Regions from separate parts of the Microbulbifer sp. MLAF003 genome, predicted to be linked through region 2. Evidence: predicted binding sites of a transcription regulator. Region 2 holds the regulator's gene; the other holds the start of a gene.
What was found. The regulator sigma-54, encoded in region 2, starts transcription at its own class of promoters, with help from an activator protein. The targets are predictions, from matches to a motif close to TGGCACANNNNTTGCNNT.

Region 1: the regulator sigma-54 is predicted to act here: its motif matches at 3,987-4,004, upstream of galU (UTP--glucose-1-phosphate uridylyltransferase GalU).

What each region holds. Positions count from the first base shown of each region.
Region 1 is NZ_CP120232.1:4,250,341-4,257,461, forward strand. It holds gene P3339_RS20310 (polyprenyl synthetase family protein) at 1-637, shown strand, start outside; gene P3339_RS20315 (phosphohexomutase domain-containing protein) at 1,643-2,992, opposite strand; gene galU (UTP--glucose-1-phosphate uridylyltransferase GalU) at 2,993-3,841, opposite strand; gene fabA (3-hydroxyacyl-[acyl-carrier-protein] dehydratase FabA) at 4,116-4,640, shown strand; gene fabB (beta-ketoacyl-ACP synthase I) at 4,709-5,932, shown strand; gene P3339_RS20335 (sugar nucleotide-binding protein) at 5,983-6,831, opposite strand; gene ssb (single-stranded DNA-binding protein) at 6,841-7,121, opposite strand, start outside.
Region 2 is NZ_CP120232.1:1,096,420-1,104,146, forward strand. It holds gene mgtE (magnesium transporter) at 1-1,242, opposite strand, end outside; gene P3339_RS05285 (HPr family phosphocarrier protein) at 1,350-1,619, opposite strand; gene rapZ (RNase adapter RapZ) at 1,644-2,501, opposite strand; gene ptsN (PTS IIA-like nitrogen regulatory protein PtsN) at 2,635-3,093, opposite strand; gene hpf (ribosome hibernation-promoting factor, HPF/YfiA family) at 3,097-3,387, opposite strand; gene P3339_RS05305 (RNA polymerase factor sigma-54) at 3,575-5,032, opposite strand; gene lptB (LPS export ABC transporter ATP-binding protein) at 5,224-5,949, opposite strand; gene lptA (lipopolysaccharide transport periplasmic protein LptA) at 6,049-6,525, opposite strand; gene lptC (LPS export ABC transporter periplasmic protein LptC) at 6,584-7,150, opposite strand; gene P3339_RS05325 (KdsC family phosphatase) at 7,150-7,689, opposite strand.

The sequences.
Region 1 (7,121 bases), 1.7 Mb from region 2:
GGGGGACTTCCTCTATTCCCGCGCCTTCCAGATGATGGTAGCCCTCAGGGATATGGATATCATGGCAATCCTCTCCGACACCACCAATACTATTGCTGAGGGTGAGGTTCAGCAGCTGGTAAATGCTGGTGATCCCGCGGTGGGCGAGGACAATTACTTTACGGTTATCCACAAAAAGACCGGCGCCCTGTTTGAAGCCGCCTGTGAAACTGCCGCCGTAATGGCTAACTGCACCAACGGGGAACAAACGGCCCTGAAACTCTATGGCCGCCACTTGGGCCTTGCCTTCCAACTTGTGGATGATGCTCTCGACTATCGTGGCAACCCAGAAGAACTTGGGAAAAATGTAGGTGACGACCTGGCGGAGGGCAAACCAACCCTGCCACTAATCTATACCATGGCCAATGGCAGCAAAGATCAGGCCCAATTGGTAAAAGAAGCGATAGAGCAACGCAGCGCGGAAAAACTATCCGAGATAGTCGACGCGATTGAAGCCTGCGGCGCCCTGGACTACACCATGGAGCGTGCACGTGCCACTGTTAACAACGCTAAAGAGCAGCTGGAGTTCCTACCCAACTGCGAACAAAAGCTGGCTCTGCAACAACTGGCCAGCTTTGCCGTAGAGAGAAGCGTATAGCACTTTTAGCTACAGCAGCCGGGCCACCAACTATATTAGTTAGTGGCCCTATCACTCAAATACGCCTCCAGGAACATAAGTACTCCCCATACCTGAGTGCACTCCCCTCACTTACAAGGTGGGCAATATTTGTAACAATACGTTGCGAATTAAAGAGTCATCCTCCAAATTGCAGCCTCTATAACTCTTAATCACAGTTTTACAAAAATCGAGCCAGGTTACTTCCCTATAAATGCAACACCGCCATTTGTAGCCAAGCTATTGCACTACTTATCCGAAAAATTAAATAAGCAGGACCAAAAACTTAGCCATATCAAAGATTTAGGCATTTATTATTTTTGGCCCATAAATACCAAACGAAACTTTAGCACCATCAGTTTGAAGGAAAACAGCTTCAAAGTTTCCTCCAATGGAAAATACCCAGAAGAAAAATTATGAGGCCATCCACTGCCCTATATCAATTTAGATTAGCACCTGAAATATTCCCACAAAATAACCTTGTGATCACTAGAGGTGAATTAACTTCATCATACGTAGTGGATTACAAATTCCTGCATGACAACAATCCTTGCAGCAATAAGCTGGAATTTTTAATTTTGCAAATACACAATATTCCTCTATGTATACTAAGGACCCTATAGCTGCAAAAAAATACTGGATACAGTTGTAATCAACAAAGGAAGCTTTGGTTTTTTGGTAAAGTCAGAAGGTCATTTGGACGGTTCAAATTGAACAGGCATCAGTATGAATATTTGGTCTATGCGACAGCAATTGTTGCATGCGTCCATGAACGGTGGAAAATTTATGCACAATATTTAAATACCATGCAAAACTCTATTACCAGAAATATCCGCCCGCTTTAGACTTACGGGACAACAGATTAAAATATGAAATTTTATTTACTAGTAATTATATTATTAATTTAGGCAGGGAAGGCCAGCCAAATTTTTGACTGACCTTAAACAGGTCTCTTAAATTTTAACTACTGTATTTACTCTATCTTTTTCAAGCGCGAATTAAATCAAGAAGCTCTTGAGTTTTTTCACGCATTAGCGCCTCATTCCCACGGGACTCAACATTTAAGCGTACTACGGGCTCGGTATTGGACATACGCAAGTTAAAGCGCCAATCGGGATAAGCCACACTCAAGCCATCTACATGCTCAACGCTCTCAGCTCCCGGAGCATACTTTGCTTCGGCCATTTTTAGTAATTCAGCGGCATCGTTCACCTTAGAATTAATTTCCCCAGAACAGGGGAAAGCAGCCATACGCTCACTCACCAACTGAGACAAAGATTTACCACTGCGACTTACCAGCTCTGCCACTAAAAGCCAGGGGATCATACCGCTGTCACAGTAAGCAAAGTCACGGAAATAGTGGTGCGCACTCATTTCACCGCCATAGATAGCGTCTTCTTTACGCATGCGCTCTTTGATAAATGCATGACCGGTCTTGCTCTGCACGGGCTCCCCGCCAGCTGCATGGACAATGTCCTCGGTATTCCACAGCAGGCGTGGATCATGAACAATTTTCGCACCATCATTTTTGAGCAAAAATGCCTCTGCAAGCAGGCCTACCACATAATAACCTTCGATAAATTCACCTTTTTCATCGAAGAAGAAACAGCGGTCGAAATCGCCATCCCAGGCAATCCCGAAATCGGCACCACACTCTCTCACAGCTTCCGCAGTCGCTGCACGGTTTTCCGGCAAAATTGGATTGGGAATACCATTGGGGAAGTTACCATCCGGCTGATGGTGTACTCGTACAAATTCAAATGGCAGATGCGGTGCCAAGGCATCAACCACTGCACCAGCGCCGCCATTACCAGCATTTACCACTAGCTTGAGTGGCTTCAAAGCCGTGCTATCGATATAAGACAGCAAATGTTTTACAAAATCGACACGGTGTTCAAAGCGATATAGATCACCTCGCCTTGGTGCTGAGGCAAAGTTATTTTGCTCTGCCAATCGCTTGATATCCAACAGACCAGTATCGCCACTAATTGGACTACTTCCTGCACGGACAAATTTCATACCATTGTAATCCATAGGGTTATGACTCGCGGTTACACAGATGCCGCCATCAAAATCCCCATGGGAAGTGGCAAAATAAACTTCTTCAGTGCCACACTCGCCAATATGAAATACGTCAGCACCGGCATCGCGTAAACCATTCGCCAGAGCATCGGTCAGTTCAGGGCTGGTCAAACGAATATCATGCCCAACTACAACCCGTCGCGCTCCGAGGAATTGGGCAAAAGCACGCCCCACACGATACGCAACATCTGGATTTAACTCTTCCGGCACACGACCGCGTAAATCATAGGCCTTAAAACAGGTAAGCTCAGCCACTTACTTCTTCTCCTGGGCAGCCTGCTTGGGCAGGTAAACATTCTCATAGACATGGTTCGTAGCTTCGATAAAGCCTTCAACCGAACCACAATCAAATCGGCGCCCCTTAAATGCGTAGGCCAAAACGCAGCCCTGACGGGCCTGGGCTAGCAGCGCATCGGTAATCTGTACCTCTCCATTCTTGCCGGGAGGAGTATCGCGTATCAGGTCAAAGATATCTGGAGTCAGAATATAGCGACCAATAATCGCATTATTGCTTGGCGCCTCTTCGGCCGTCGGCTTTTCCACCATATCGGTAACCTGGTACAAACCGGGCTTGATCTCATTGCCCGCAATCACACCAAATTTGTGGATATGTTCAGTAGGCACCTCTTCGACAGCAACAATACTGCAGCGAAACTGCTTGTATAACTGCACCATCTGCGCAAGTACGCCTAACTCCTCATTCAGGCACAGGTCATCTGCCAGCACTACAGCGAATGGTTCGTCCCCTACCAAGCGGCGCCCCTGAAGAATTGCGTCCCCCAAACCGCGCATTTCTCCCTGGCGCGTATAGGAAAAACTGGCGCTATCAATGACTTTGCGAACGGAATCAAGGTATCGTTCCTTACCAGTACCCGCTATCTGGTGTTCCAACTCAAAATTGGTGTCGAAATGATCTTCGATGGCGCGCTTGCCCCGACCAGTGACAAAGCCGATTTCCGTCAGCCCGGCTTCTATCGCTTCCTCTACGCCATACTGCACCAGTGGCTTATTCACCAGAGGCAGCATCTCTTTGGGCATGGCTTTCGTAGCAGGTAAGAAGCGGGTGCCGTAACCGGCAACCGGGAATAAACATTTCTTGAGCATTATGCTCCCCCATAATTTTGAAACGAGCGCACCCAGTGCTTGGCCGGCAACTTATCATAGTTGTTAGGGTCATTCACTTACAGATAATGACGCTAAAATCCCTTATTGGACCATAAAATCTACTACTGAATGCTCTAAGATTGTGAAAGCAATTCCAGCGCCAGTCACAAAAACAGCCCTGACCGACTAGACAAGCGACACAGAGCCCTTAGAATGCCCGCTCTTACAAAAACGCCCAGTATGGATTGCGTAACCACCCACCAACGGGGAAAAAATGAGTAATTTTGTTCAAAAAAGCACCTATAGCAGAGAGGAGCTACTGACCTGCTCCCGGGGCGAGATGTTTGGCCCTGGCAATGCACAACTGCCCGCTCCCAATATGCTGATGCTGGATCGCATCACACATATCTCAAAGGAAGGCGGAGCCTTCGGTAAGGGAGAACTGATTGCGGAACTGGACATTCACCCCGACCTTTGGTTTTTCGATTGTCACTTTCCAGGCGATCCGGTAATGCCCGGTTGTCTCGGGTTAGATGCAATGTGGCAGCTACTCGGCTACTTTTTGGCCTGGAAAGGTAACCCCGGGCGCGGTCGCGCACTCGGCTGTGGCGAGGTCAAATTTACCGGTCAGATTTTGCCCACCAGCAAGAAAGTCACCTATCACATCCAGATGAGCCGTATTGTTGAGCGCAGGCTTGTTATGGGAATTGGCGATGGTACCGTTGCTGTAGACGGCCGTGAAATTTACACAGCTAAGGATCTTCGCGTAGGCTTATTTACCCGTACCGATAATTTTTAAACACACCGTAAACCATTGTCGGTAGAAATCATGTAGTCCTCTACCGACAAGCTATGCTGGAGACCACTATGCGTCGGGTAGTCATTACCGGAATGGGTATTACATCCTGTATCGGCACCAATACAAAAGAAGTCACCGCCTCGTTGAGAGAAGGACGCAGCGGAATCCGCTTTCAGGAGGAGTACCGGGAGCTCGGCCTGCGCAGCCAGGTAGCGGGCCAGGTCGATATCGACTTCAAGGAACATATCGATAGAAAGCAGCTCCGCTTTATGGGTGATGCAGCCGCCTACGCATATATAGCCATGCAAGAGGCCATTGATATGTCAGGCCTGCAGGAGGATCAGATATCCAACCCGCGCACAGGTATTGTGATGGGCTCAGGCGGCACATCCACCCAGCAAATTATTGATGCGGCCCATACCCTCAAGGAAAAGGGCGTAAGGCGCGTGGGCGCCTACCGGGTGCCTCAGGTAATGAACAGTACCGTTTCCGCTTGTTTAGCCACCCCATTCAAGATCAAGGGAGTGAACTACAGCATTTCTTCCGCTTGTGCCACCAGTGCGCACTGTATAGGGAATGGAGCCGAGCTGATCCAGATGGGTAAGCAGGACATTGTCTTTGCAGGTGGTGGTGAGGAGCTAGCCTGGAGTTTGACTCACCTTTTTGATGCAATGGGCGCCCTATCGAGCAAATATAACGATACCCCAACGAAGGCCTCACGTCCCTACGATGCCGACCGGGATGGCTTCGTTATCGCCGGTGGCGGCGGCTGCCTGATATTGGAAGAAATGGAGCACGCTGTAGCCCGTGGAGCCACCATCTATGCCGAGCTGACCGGCTACGGCGCAACCTCTGATGGTTACGATATGGTCGCCCCCAGTGGTGAGGGTGCAACCCGCTGTATGCAACAAGCGTTAGCGGGAATGGACGGCAAAGGACTGAGAGGTAACGTGGATTACATTAATACCCACGGCACCTCAACCCCAGTTGGAGACGTGGCTGAATTGAAGGCTATGCGTGAAGTCTTTGGTGACACAGTTCCAGCATTTGCCTCTACCAAGTCCCTTACAGGCCACTCCCTCGGCGCCGCTGGCGTACAAGAGGCGATTTACAGTCTACTGATGATGCAAAACAACTTTATCGCTGCATCTGCCAATGTAGAGAATCTGGACCCTGCAGCTGTGGGTATGGATCTGGTGACCGAAGTTCGCGACAGTGAGATCAAGCGGGCCATGTCTAATAGTTTTGGATTTGGTGGTACTAACGCCTGCCTAGTATTCGACAAGATCTAAACAAAAAAAGGCGCCATATAGGCGCCTTTTTTATCTTTGCTGATAGAAACCTAACCAGACTTTTCTGCACCCAAACGTTCTAACCAAAGCTCTACCTGTCGGGTGAGCCCCTGGCGCCAGCTGTGCTGCTGAATGCCAAACACATCCCTCAATTTTCCACAGGCCAGCACAACACTGCGATCCTTTTGACCAGAATCCTCTAATGCACTGAGTTGCACAAACCGCTCTTCATCGTGAAATGACTGTGCCCGCTCCACAACCTCTAACGCAAACTCTATAGCGGTGCAGCTGTCTGAACTTCCGTAATGATAAACCCCTGGAGCAAAGGCACCACTGGCTAGCTGTTGTGCTATCGCTACCGTCACACGAGACAAATCGAGAACAGTAACCGGATTACCGTTATTGATACCATCCAGTTCGAGCGGTTCACCAGTTATAAAGCCCCGTAATACCCGCGCAAGCAGGGCTTCCAGGTTGCTATCCACCATCCAGCCAAATCGCAGGATAGTCAGGTTTTCTAATCCACTCAGGGCACGCTCACAAGCCAACCACTGGCGACCACTTCGAGCCTGTGGATCCGCCACTTCATCCTCATCATATCTCCGCTGTTCACCTCCAGCGAATACCTGATAAGAGGAAAGGTGAATAACATGTTGACAGAGTCCTCTCGCGAGCTGCTTAGCCACCTGCAGAGACTCTGGCATGCCCTGGCTGTCTGCGCAGGCCGAGGCATTGATAACAATCGAGCTTGGTCGCAGCTGGTCGAGCTCTGCGGGTAAAAGCTGTTGAACACGAAAGCCAGCGCGCTGCAGGCGTTTCTGCAGAGCGCTGTCGATATCGTTACCAGCAGTAATGACCGCTACCGTGTCCGGCTTATAACCGGTATGTAGATCAGACACTGGATGGGCTTAGAAGGGAATATCGTCCTCAAAGCTGTTATCGAAACCACCCGCTGGCCCCTGGTTAGGCTGCGGCTGCGGTTTGCTGGACGGTGCCATTGGTGATGGCGCCGTGCGCCCCTGAGCAAAGGAATCCTGACCTCCCTGCTGATAACCGCCCTGGAAACCACTCTGTTGTTGCTCGTAGCCACCCTGGCTACCGCCCATAGATTGGCCGCTCATGCCAGCAGCACCCATTCCGGCACCACCCATACCCTGTCCGAAACCTCCTTGCTCCCCACGGCCGTCGA
Region 2 (7,727 bases):
TATTGCGCCCGCCGATGCGGCGGTAAGTAGGTTAATTACCATAGCTGCGACAATGATAATGGCGATAGTGATATCGCTAAACCAGAGTGCGGCAATAACCCCCATAACCAGTGACCAGAGTAAGGCATTCAGGGCAGCTGAGCCCAGCTCGCGGGAGAGTAGCCAGTTCAGGTTACTTTTACCAATCTGTCCGAGTGCCATGCCCCGGATGACTACTGTGAGAGTTTGGCTGCCAGCAACGCCCCCCATACTGGCAACGATCGGCATTAACACTGCAAGTGCCACCACTTTTTCCAAGGTATTTTGGAATAAGCTGATAACCCAGGATGCGAGCAGGGCAGTTAGGAGGTTTATGCCCAGCCACAAAGCTCTCCTTCGAGCCGTACGCCTTACCGGGGCAAAGGTGTCCTCTTCTTCATCAAGGCCGGCCAGACTCATCAGTGAGTGATCGGCATCTTCGCGAATTACATCCACAATATCGTCAATTGTGATGCGGCCCAACAGGCGGTTATCCTCATCGACCACTGGCGCGGTGATCCAGTCGTACTTCTCAAATAGTCGGGCAACTTCGGTGTCGCGCATATCTGCAGGGATAGGTTCTACGTCGGTATTTACAACCTCGCGAACTGTTACTGATGGATCTGTAGTCAGTAGCTTTGATAGTGGCAGTAACCCTATGTACTGTCCCTTACGATTTACTACGAATAAGCTGTCTGTGGATTCTGGCAGTTGCTCGTGGCGACGCAGGTAACGAAGAACCACATCTAGGCTAAGGTTAGGGCGCACAGAGATGGTATTGGTATCCATCAGGCCGCCGGCGGTGTTCTCATCGTAGGCAAGAACACTTTCCACTCGCAGTCGGTCGGTCTCGCTCATAGAGGAGAGAACTTCCGAGACAACACGCTCGGGAAGTTGCTGGAGGATATCAGCGATATCATCCGCATCCAGCCCCTCCATAATCTCCACCATCTCCTCGGTATCCATGGTGTCGAGGATCTGGCTGCGCACCTCATCTGTCAGCTCTTGGAGTACCTCACCTTCTACATCTCGCTCAATTAAATTCCAAAGTACCTGGCGAATGCGGGGAGGGGAGCTTTCTAGTAACTGGGCAATGCTCTGGGGGGTCAGGGTTTTGAGCATGCGCCGGACTTCCTGCCCAGTGCCGCTATCGAGCGCGGCAAATAGCTCGCTGAGCTGATTTTGGGCGCGGAATTTAATTTCGGCTTGAGGTGGGCTGGACACGACTAATCCTTACTACTTAGCGGTGATTGCGGGCTGAGGTCGCTTGGGATAAGTGGCGATTTTATGCCCATGGCGGGACTCTATCTAGAGGGGGCTATTTTTGCAAACTACTCGGCTTCGCCAAAGCGTTCTGATACCAAATCACTAATAGCGCTCACTGCATCGTCTTCGTCACGGCCTTCAATCTCCAATTCAAGTTCCGTTCCCTTACCAGCGGCTAGCAGCATAAGCGCCATTACACTCTTTCCGTCGACTGATTTGCCCTGGCAGTGTACTTTGACATCTGCAGAGAATCGCGCAGAGGTCTGGGCGAACTTACTGGCTGCGCGGGCGTGTAGACCGAGCTTGTTGATAATGGTGAGGCGCTGTTTTTGCATAAGTGCGTCTAAGTTAATTGGATGTTACTTCTGCTCACGATGCCGGATCTGAACGTTATTAAACTGTTTTGAAAAAATCTTGGCCAACTGCTCCACCATATATACAGAGCGGTGGCGACCGCCAGTGCATCCAATGGAGATGCAGGTATAACTGCGATTGCTTTTTTGGTAGGAGGGCAACCAGTTATTCAGGAAGCTGGTGATATCCGCCTGCATTTTACCGGTTTCAGGGTGGCCTTGTAGGTATTCGGCAACCTCGGGGTCCAGGCCGGTTTTCTGTCTCAGGCTTGTCTCCCAGTAAGGGTTTGGCAGGCAGCGTAAGTCAAATATCAGATCCGCATCTACGGGAACCCCGTATTTAAAGCCAAAGGATTGGAAAAGGATTGCCATGCTCTCTGACTTTTCACCTACTACCCGGTTTTTCACGAGTCCACGTAGCTCGTGCAAACTGAGATTGCTGGTGTCTATCACCATGTCCGCCATCGCAGAGATCGGTGTGAGTAGTTCCTTTTCCTGGTTGAGTGCTTCTAGTAGGTGGGTGCAATCATTGCTGAGAGGGTGTTTCCGCCGGGTTTCACTGAAGCGCTGAACTAACACTGGTTCACGGGCGTCGAGGAAAATAACATCGCACTTTACGCCGTTTGCACGCAGGGATTCAATTACCCGTGGGGCCTGTTTGATATCCTGCCAAAGATTTCGGGCGTCGACGCCAAGAGCCAGCTGAGTATCCCCTTCTGCCGGTTGCTCGTGAACCCTTTTGACCAGTTCTGGTAGCAGGCTGGTTGGTAGGTTGTCAATACAGTTAAACCCTTCGTCCTCTAATAACTGAAGGGCAGAGCTTTTTCCGGAACCAGAACGGCCGCTGATAATAACCAAGCGCATGGGTGTCCCCTTTCTAAGGTCTGTGTATCACTGATTTTTAAAATAACTGCATTGTGATTGATAGTGACAGAGTGGTTGTCATCAACATTAGCATTTAACTTCAGTTTACCCATGGGCTGGTTCACTACCTGGATCACGCGGCTGCAGCGCTATCTATGGCAAGTGCGTAGAGTTCGTCGCTGGTCTTGGCCTGGCGTAACTTATCTCTTACTACGCTATTGGAAAATAGCGCTGCTATCTCGGCCAGAGTTTCTAAATGCTGCTGTTCCGCATCCTCGGGGACTAGTAGAACAAATAACAAATCAACAGGCTGGCGATCGATGGCGTCAAAATCAATTGCAGGCTCAATGGTACAGAGAACGCCAATTGGTTCTTCACAACCAGGCAGACGGCAGTGGGGGATCGCAACCCCCTCCCCAATTCCAGTTGATCCCAAGCGTTCTCGGGCAATCAATTGGTTGAAGATGGTATCGGAGTCATGTTGCGGGTATTGTTCGGCAATAGCCTGGGCAATATTGAGCAATAATTTTTTGCTACTCCCCGCCAGATGGCAAAGGCTCAGGCGGGGAGAGAGTAAAGCTTCCAGTGTCATAGTTCAGCGGTGGTTCTGCAACTTCTCTTTGTGCTTCTTCAGTTGGCGGTCCAGCTTATCAGTCAGAGCGTCAATGGCCGCGTACATATCCTTGTCTTCCGAGCCGGCACAGAGGTCGTGACCATTTATATGTACTCTGGCCTCTGCTTTTTGGATCAATTTTTCGACGGATAGGATAACCTGAGCGTTAGTAATATTGTCGTAATGCCGAGAGAGCTTCTCCAGCTTGCTTTCGCAGTAGCTGCGCATTGGTGAGGTAACATCGACGTGGTGACCACTAATGTTGATCTGCATGGATTTCTCCTAATCGGGTGCATCACATACCGGCACGTCTCCCTTTCGGGTCGCAACCCTACTAGGAAGTGGCCCAGAATGGAAGGATACACTCAAAGTTTGGAGTTTGGTTGCAGAGGGGTGAAGTGTGGTGCCAACGAGTTTGTGACCCAGGTTCTTAGGTTGGTCTAAAAATCATATTTGTGGATCAGACCAGGCGTTTTCGCTCACTGGAAGAGGGAATTCCCATGGATTCCCGGTATTTTGCTACAGTGCGTCGCGCTACCTTAATGCCTTGCTGATCCAGTTCCTGGGTGATTTTGTTATCTGAAAGGGGCTTGCGAGGCGTTTCCGCATTTATAAGTTTGCGAATTAATGCACGAATAGCAGTGGAAGAGGCGTCTTCGCCAGAATCAGTACTTACATGACTGGAGAAAAAGTATTTCAACTCAAAAGTTCCGCGAGGAGTGAGCATGTACTTTTGAGTGGTTACCCTGGAAATAGTAGATTCGTGCATGCCAATGGCTTCAGCTACATCCGCCAGTACCATAGGGCGCATGGCCTCAGGTCCCTCTTCAAAGAATCCCTGCTGTTTTTCCACGATGCAATTGGCGACCTTCAGCAGAGTCTCGTGGCGGCTCTGTAGGCTTTTTAAAAACCAACGTGCCTCCTGTAAGTGGTCGCGCAGGAAGTTGTTATCTCTGGAGTTGTCTGCCCGCTTAACCATGGAGGCATAGTGACTGTTAACGCGAATTCTGGGGGTGATCTCCGGATTTAAGTTTGCCTGCCAGCCTAGCTCCCTACGTGAAACAATAATATCCGGGGTCACATAGGTGGCTTCCTGCTCAGCGAATCTCTCACCTGGATTAGGATTCAGGGTTTGGATCAGCCGGATGACCTCGCCCAGTTGGGCTTCATTTAGACGTGTGCGCCGACTTAACTGACGGAAATCCCGCTTGCCGAGAAGGTCAAGGTGGCGCTGGATAATACACTGGGCCTGTTTTAACCATGGAGTCTCACCAGGGAGCTGCTGTAACTGCAGTAATAGGCACTCTTGTAAATTACGCGCTCCGCACCCAGCAGGCTCAAATTGCTGGATAGCCCTGAGCACAGCAAGCACCTCATCCTCCCCAACAGAAAGGGAGTTTGCAATTTCATCAAGAGGTGTGCATAGCAAACCATTAGGTTCTATGCCGTCTATCAGATTTTCTCCGATTGATTTGTCCAGCTCGGAGAGGGTGGTCAGGTTGAGCTGCCATCGCAGGTGATCCTGCAGGCCGTCCGTAGAGGTATTGCGCTCAAAACTGGGGTCTTCGTTCTCGGTGCTACCGCTGTGGCTGGTGTAGACGTCATCCCAACGTGAATCTACGGGAAGCTCTTCAGGAATGCTTTGACTCCAGTCACTCTCGATGAGATCCCGCTCCTCTACGGTATGCTCAGTAGGGGAGGTGGCCTGTTCGTTAATAGGCTCCGCTTGTAGCTCTGAGATATCTGCGCTGGAAGCTATTTCGTCAGTTTCAGCCTCCAGCATCGGGTTGCTATCCAAGGCGGCTTGGACTTCCTGTTGTAAGTCCAAAGTCGAAAGCTGCAATAGGCGTATTGCCTGTTGCAACTGAGGTGTCATGGTCAGCTGGGTACCGAGCTTTAGTTGAAGAGACTGCTTCATATTGGGGTGCTGCAGGCTGAGATCACATGGAGGTATAAATAACCTCAGATGGCGCAGACTACCCCGGCCTAAAAAGTATTACAAGCAATAAGCATGCCGGTTAGATTGGCTGCCTTATTGTTAAGTAGCTCTTTCGGCGATTAATTTTGTCAATATTCAAGATGTCTGGTGACAAATGTAGCGATCTGTCTCTAAATGGTAAATTCATGTCCCAAATAGACTTCGCGTACCTGCTGGTTGGCCAGCACCTCATCTGGAGTGCCCGCTGCAATAATATGACCCTCACTAACGATATAGGCAGTCTCGCAGATATCCAGCGTCTCTCGCACGTTGTGATCGGTAATTAAGACGCCGATTCCACGATCTCGCAAATGGCGGATTATCTCCTTGATGTCATTGACGGAAATAGGGTCCACCCCAGCGAAAGGTTCGTCCAGCAGTACGAAGCTGGGGTTTGTTGCTAGGGCGCGGGCAATTTCTACCCGACGGCGTTCCCCGCCAGAGAGGGCCATTCCCAGACTGTTTTCAATATGTGTGATATTGAACTCCTGGAGTAGCTCCTGTGCTTGCTGTTGGCGCTCGGCGCGGGTTAAGTCTTTGCGGGTTTCTAGAATGGCTAGGATATTATCCCGAACGGATAGGCGGCGAAAAACGGAGGCTTCCTGGGGGAGGTAGCCAATTCCCTTTCTGGCGCGGCCATGCATGGATAGCCGGGTTATATCCTCATCATCGATCAATACCTGACCAGCATCAGCCTGGACCAGGCCAGCAATCATGTAGAAGCATGTGGTTTTACCTGCACCGTTAGGCCCAAGGAGACCGACGACCTGTCCGCTAGAGACACTGACGGATACGTCCTGAACGACTTTTCTTTTCTTGTATTGCTTGGCTAGGTGTAACGCCTTCAGCGTTGGCATAGTATTTACCGAAATCTGTCCATGTTGCGAGCACAAACGCTCGCCGGTGAAGAGGGTGATAGATGAAATCTTTACTTTTTACGGCTCTGGGTAATGTCTTTACTGGCTGCCGTCGTTGCTTGGAGTCTGGCTTCCATCTTTTTTCTCTGGCTGCCAGATCATCTCTATCCGTTTGCCAGCTTGACCCTGGGCGCTCATTTGTTCGGTAGTTAGGTCGTAGTCAATTTTCTCTGCGGTTAAGGTGTTGCCGTCACGATCTACGTAGGCCTTCCCGGTAAGTTGTAGCTCTTCAGAGGCGACTGCATATTCGATGCGCTGAGCCCGTGCTTTTATCGGGTTCTCGCCTTCCAGTATTTTCTGTTGGAAGCGTGCAGGTTTGCCTAAGGCAATAACACGACTGATTTCCTTTTCCGGGGTGAAATAAACCTCTACTCGGTCCGCCTCTATCTTTAAAGAGCCTTGGGTTATCACTACGTTATTGTTATAAACCACTAGGTTGCTGCTTAAACCCGCATTCATCGCATCCGAGCTAATATTAATGCGCTGTTGGCGGTCTTCGGGGAGTGCGTTTGCCATTGACGTCGCAATCAGAAGCATGGTGAACGCGGAACTCTTGACTAGGTAGTGGCAAAGTTTACTTGGGATCATAGTTACTCTTTACATCGGATAGGATTTCCACCCGGTCTTCATTTAGGTATGCGCGCATTCCCTTTCCTTTAGTCTGGTTAGGACCCGAGCTAATAGTAACAATTTTGTCTGTTTCGGCGAATTCCTTATCTGGCAAAATAGTGATGCTTGATGTCTCCAGTTTGATACCACCAGGAGAAGGGAGTTCATCAATTTCTACATCACCACTTAAAACAACACGCTCACCACGGTTATATGCTGCTCCCTGCCTGGACTCAGTGCGCCACTTCGGCTGGTCTTCCTGGAAGAAAAGCATTCGAGGCTCGGTGAGTTCGGCCCTGTCTCGGCGCTTGAACTGGTAATAGGTAATTTGTTCTGCATCAACTCGGTAGGCTAGATTTCCTTCCTCATTAAAATGACGAGTTTTGGCATCGCGGATTATCAAATCGGCAGCACGGCCCTGTTGTTGAGGCGTTGGACGGATTCCCAGCAACTGCTCCGGAGGGCTTTCGGAAAACCAGAGTCCTGCGCTGATGAGCGCTACCACAAATAAAAGTGGCAACCAGGTGCGCATCACTGCTCTCCGATATAAGGTGCTAAGGCTGCGTCAAAAGTACCCTGGGACAGCATGATGCGATCACAGACTTCACGGACAGCGCCCTCGCCACCTCGGGAACTGGTTATCCACAAGGCGCGGTCTTTCACAGGAGGAGCAGCATTGGGGGGTGCGATAGGGCAACCAATATGCGTCATCACCAGCAGGTCCGGGTAGTCATCGCCGATATACGCAATATCTTCAAGGCGACAGGGCTCATCAGCGAGTAGCTCTTTTAGTGCTGCAAATTTGTCTTCCCGGCCTTGGATCAGCTTTTTAATACCTAGGTCATGAGCGCGGCGTTCGACTACGCTGCTGCGCCTGCCTGTGATGATGGCTACTCTCACTCCAGAGTTCTGCAGCATTTTAATTCCATGTCCATCCAGTGTATTGAATGTCTTGAGCTCATTACCACTATTGTCAAAATATAGTTTGCCATCGGTTAGGACTCCGTCCACATCCAAGACCAACCAGCGCACCTTTTTAAGTGCAGAATTCAATTCTTTTTCAGAAATCACCGGGTATTCCTTACATGCTGTGATGGGCGATATTTTTT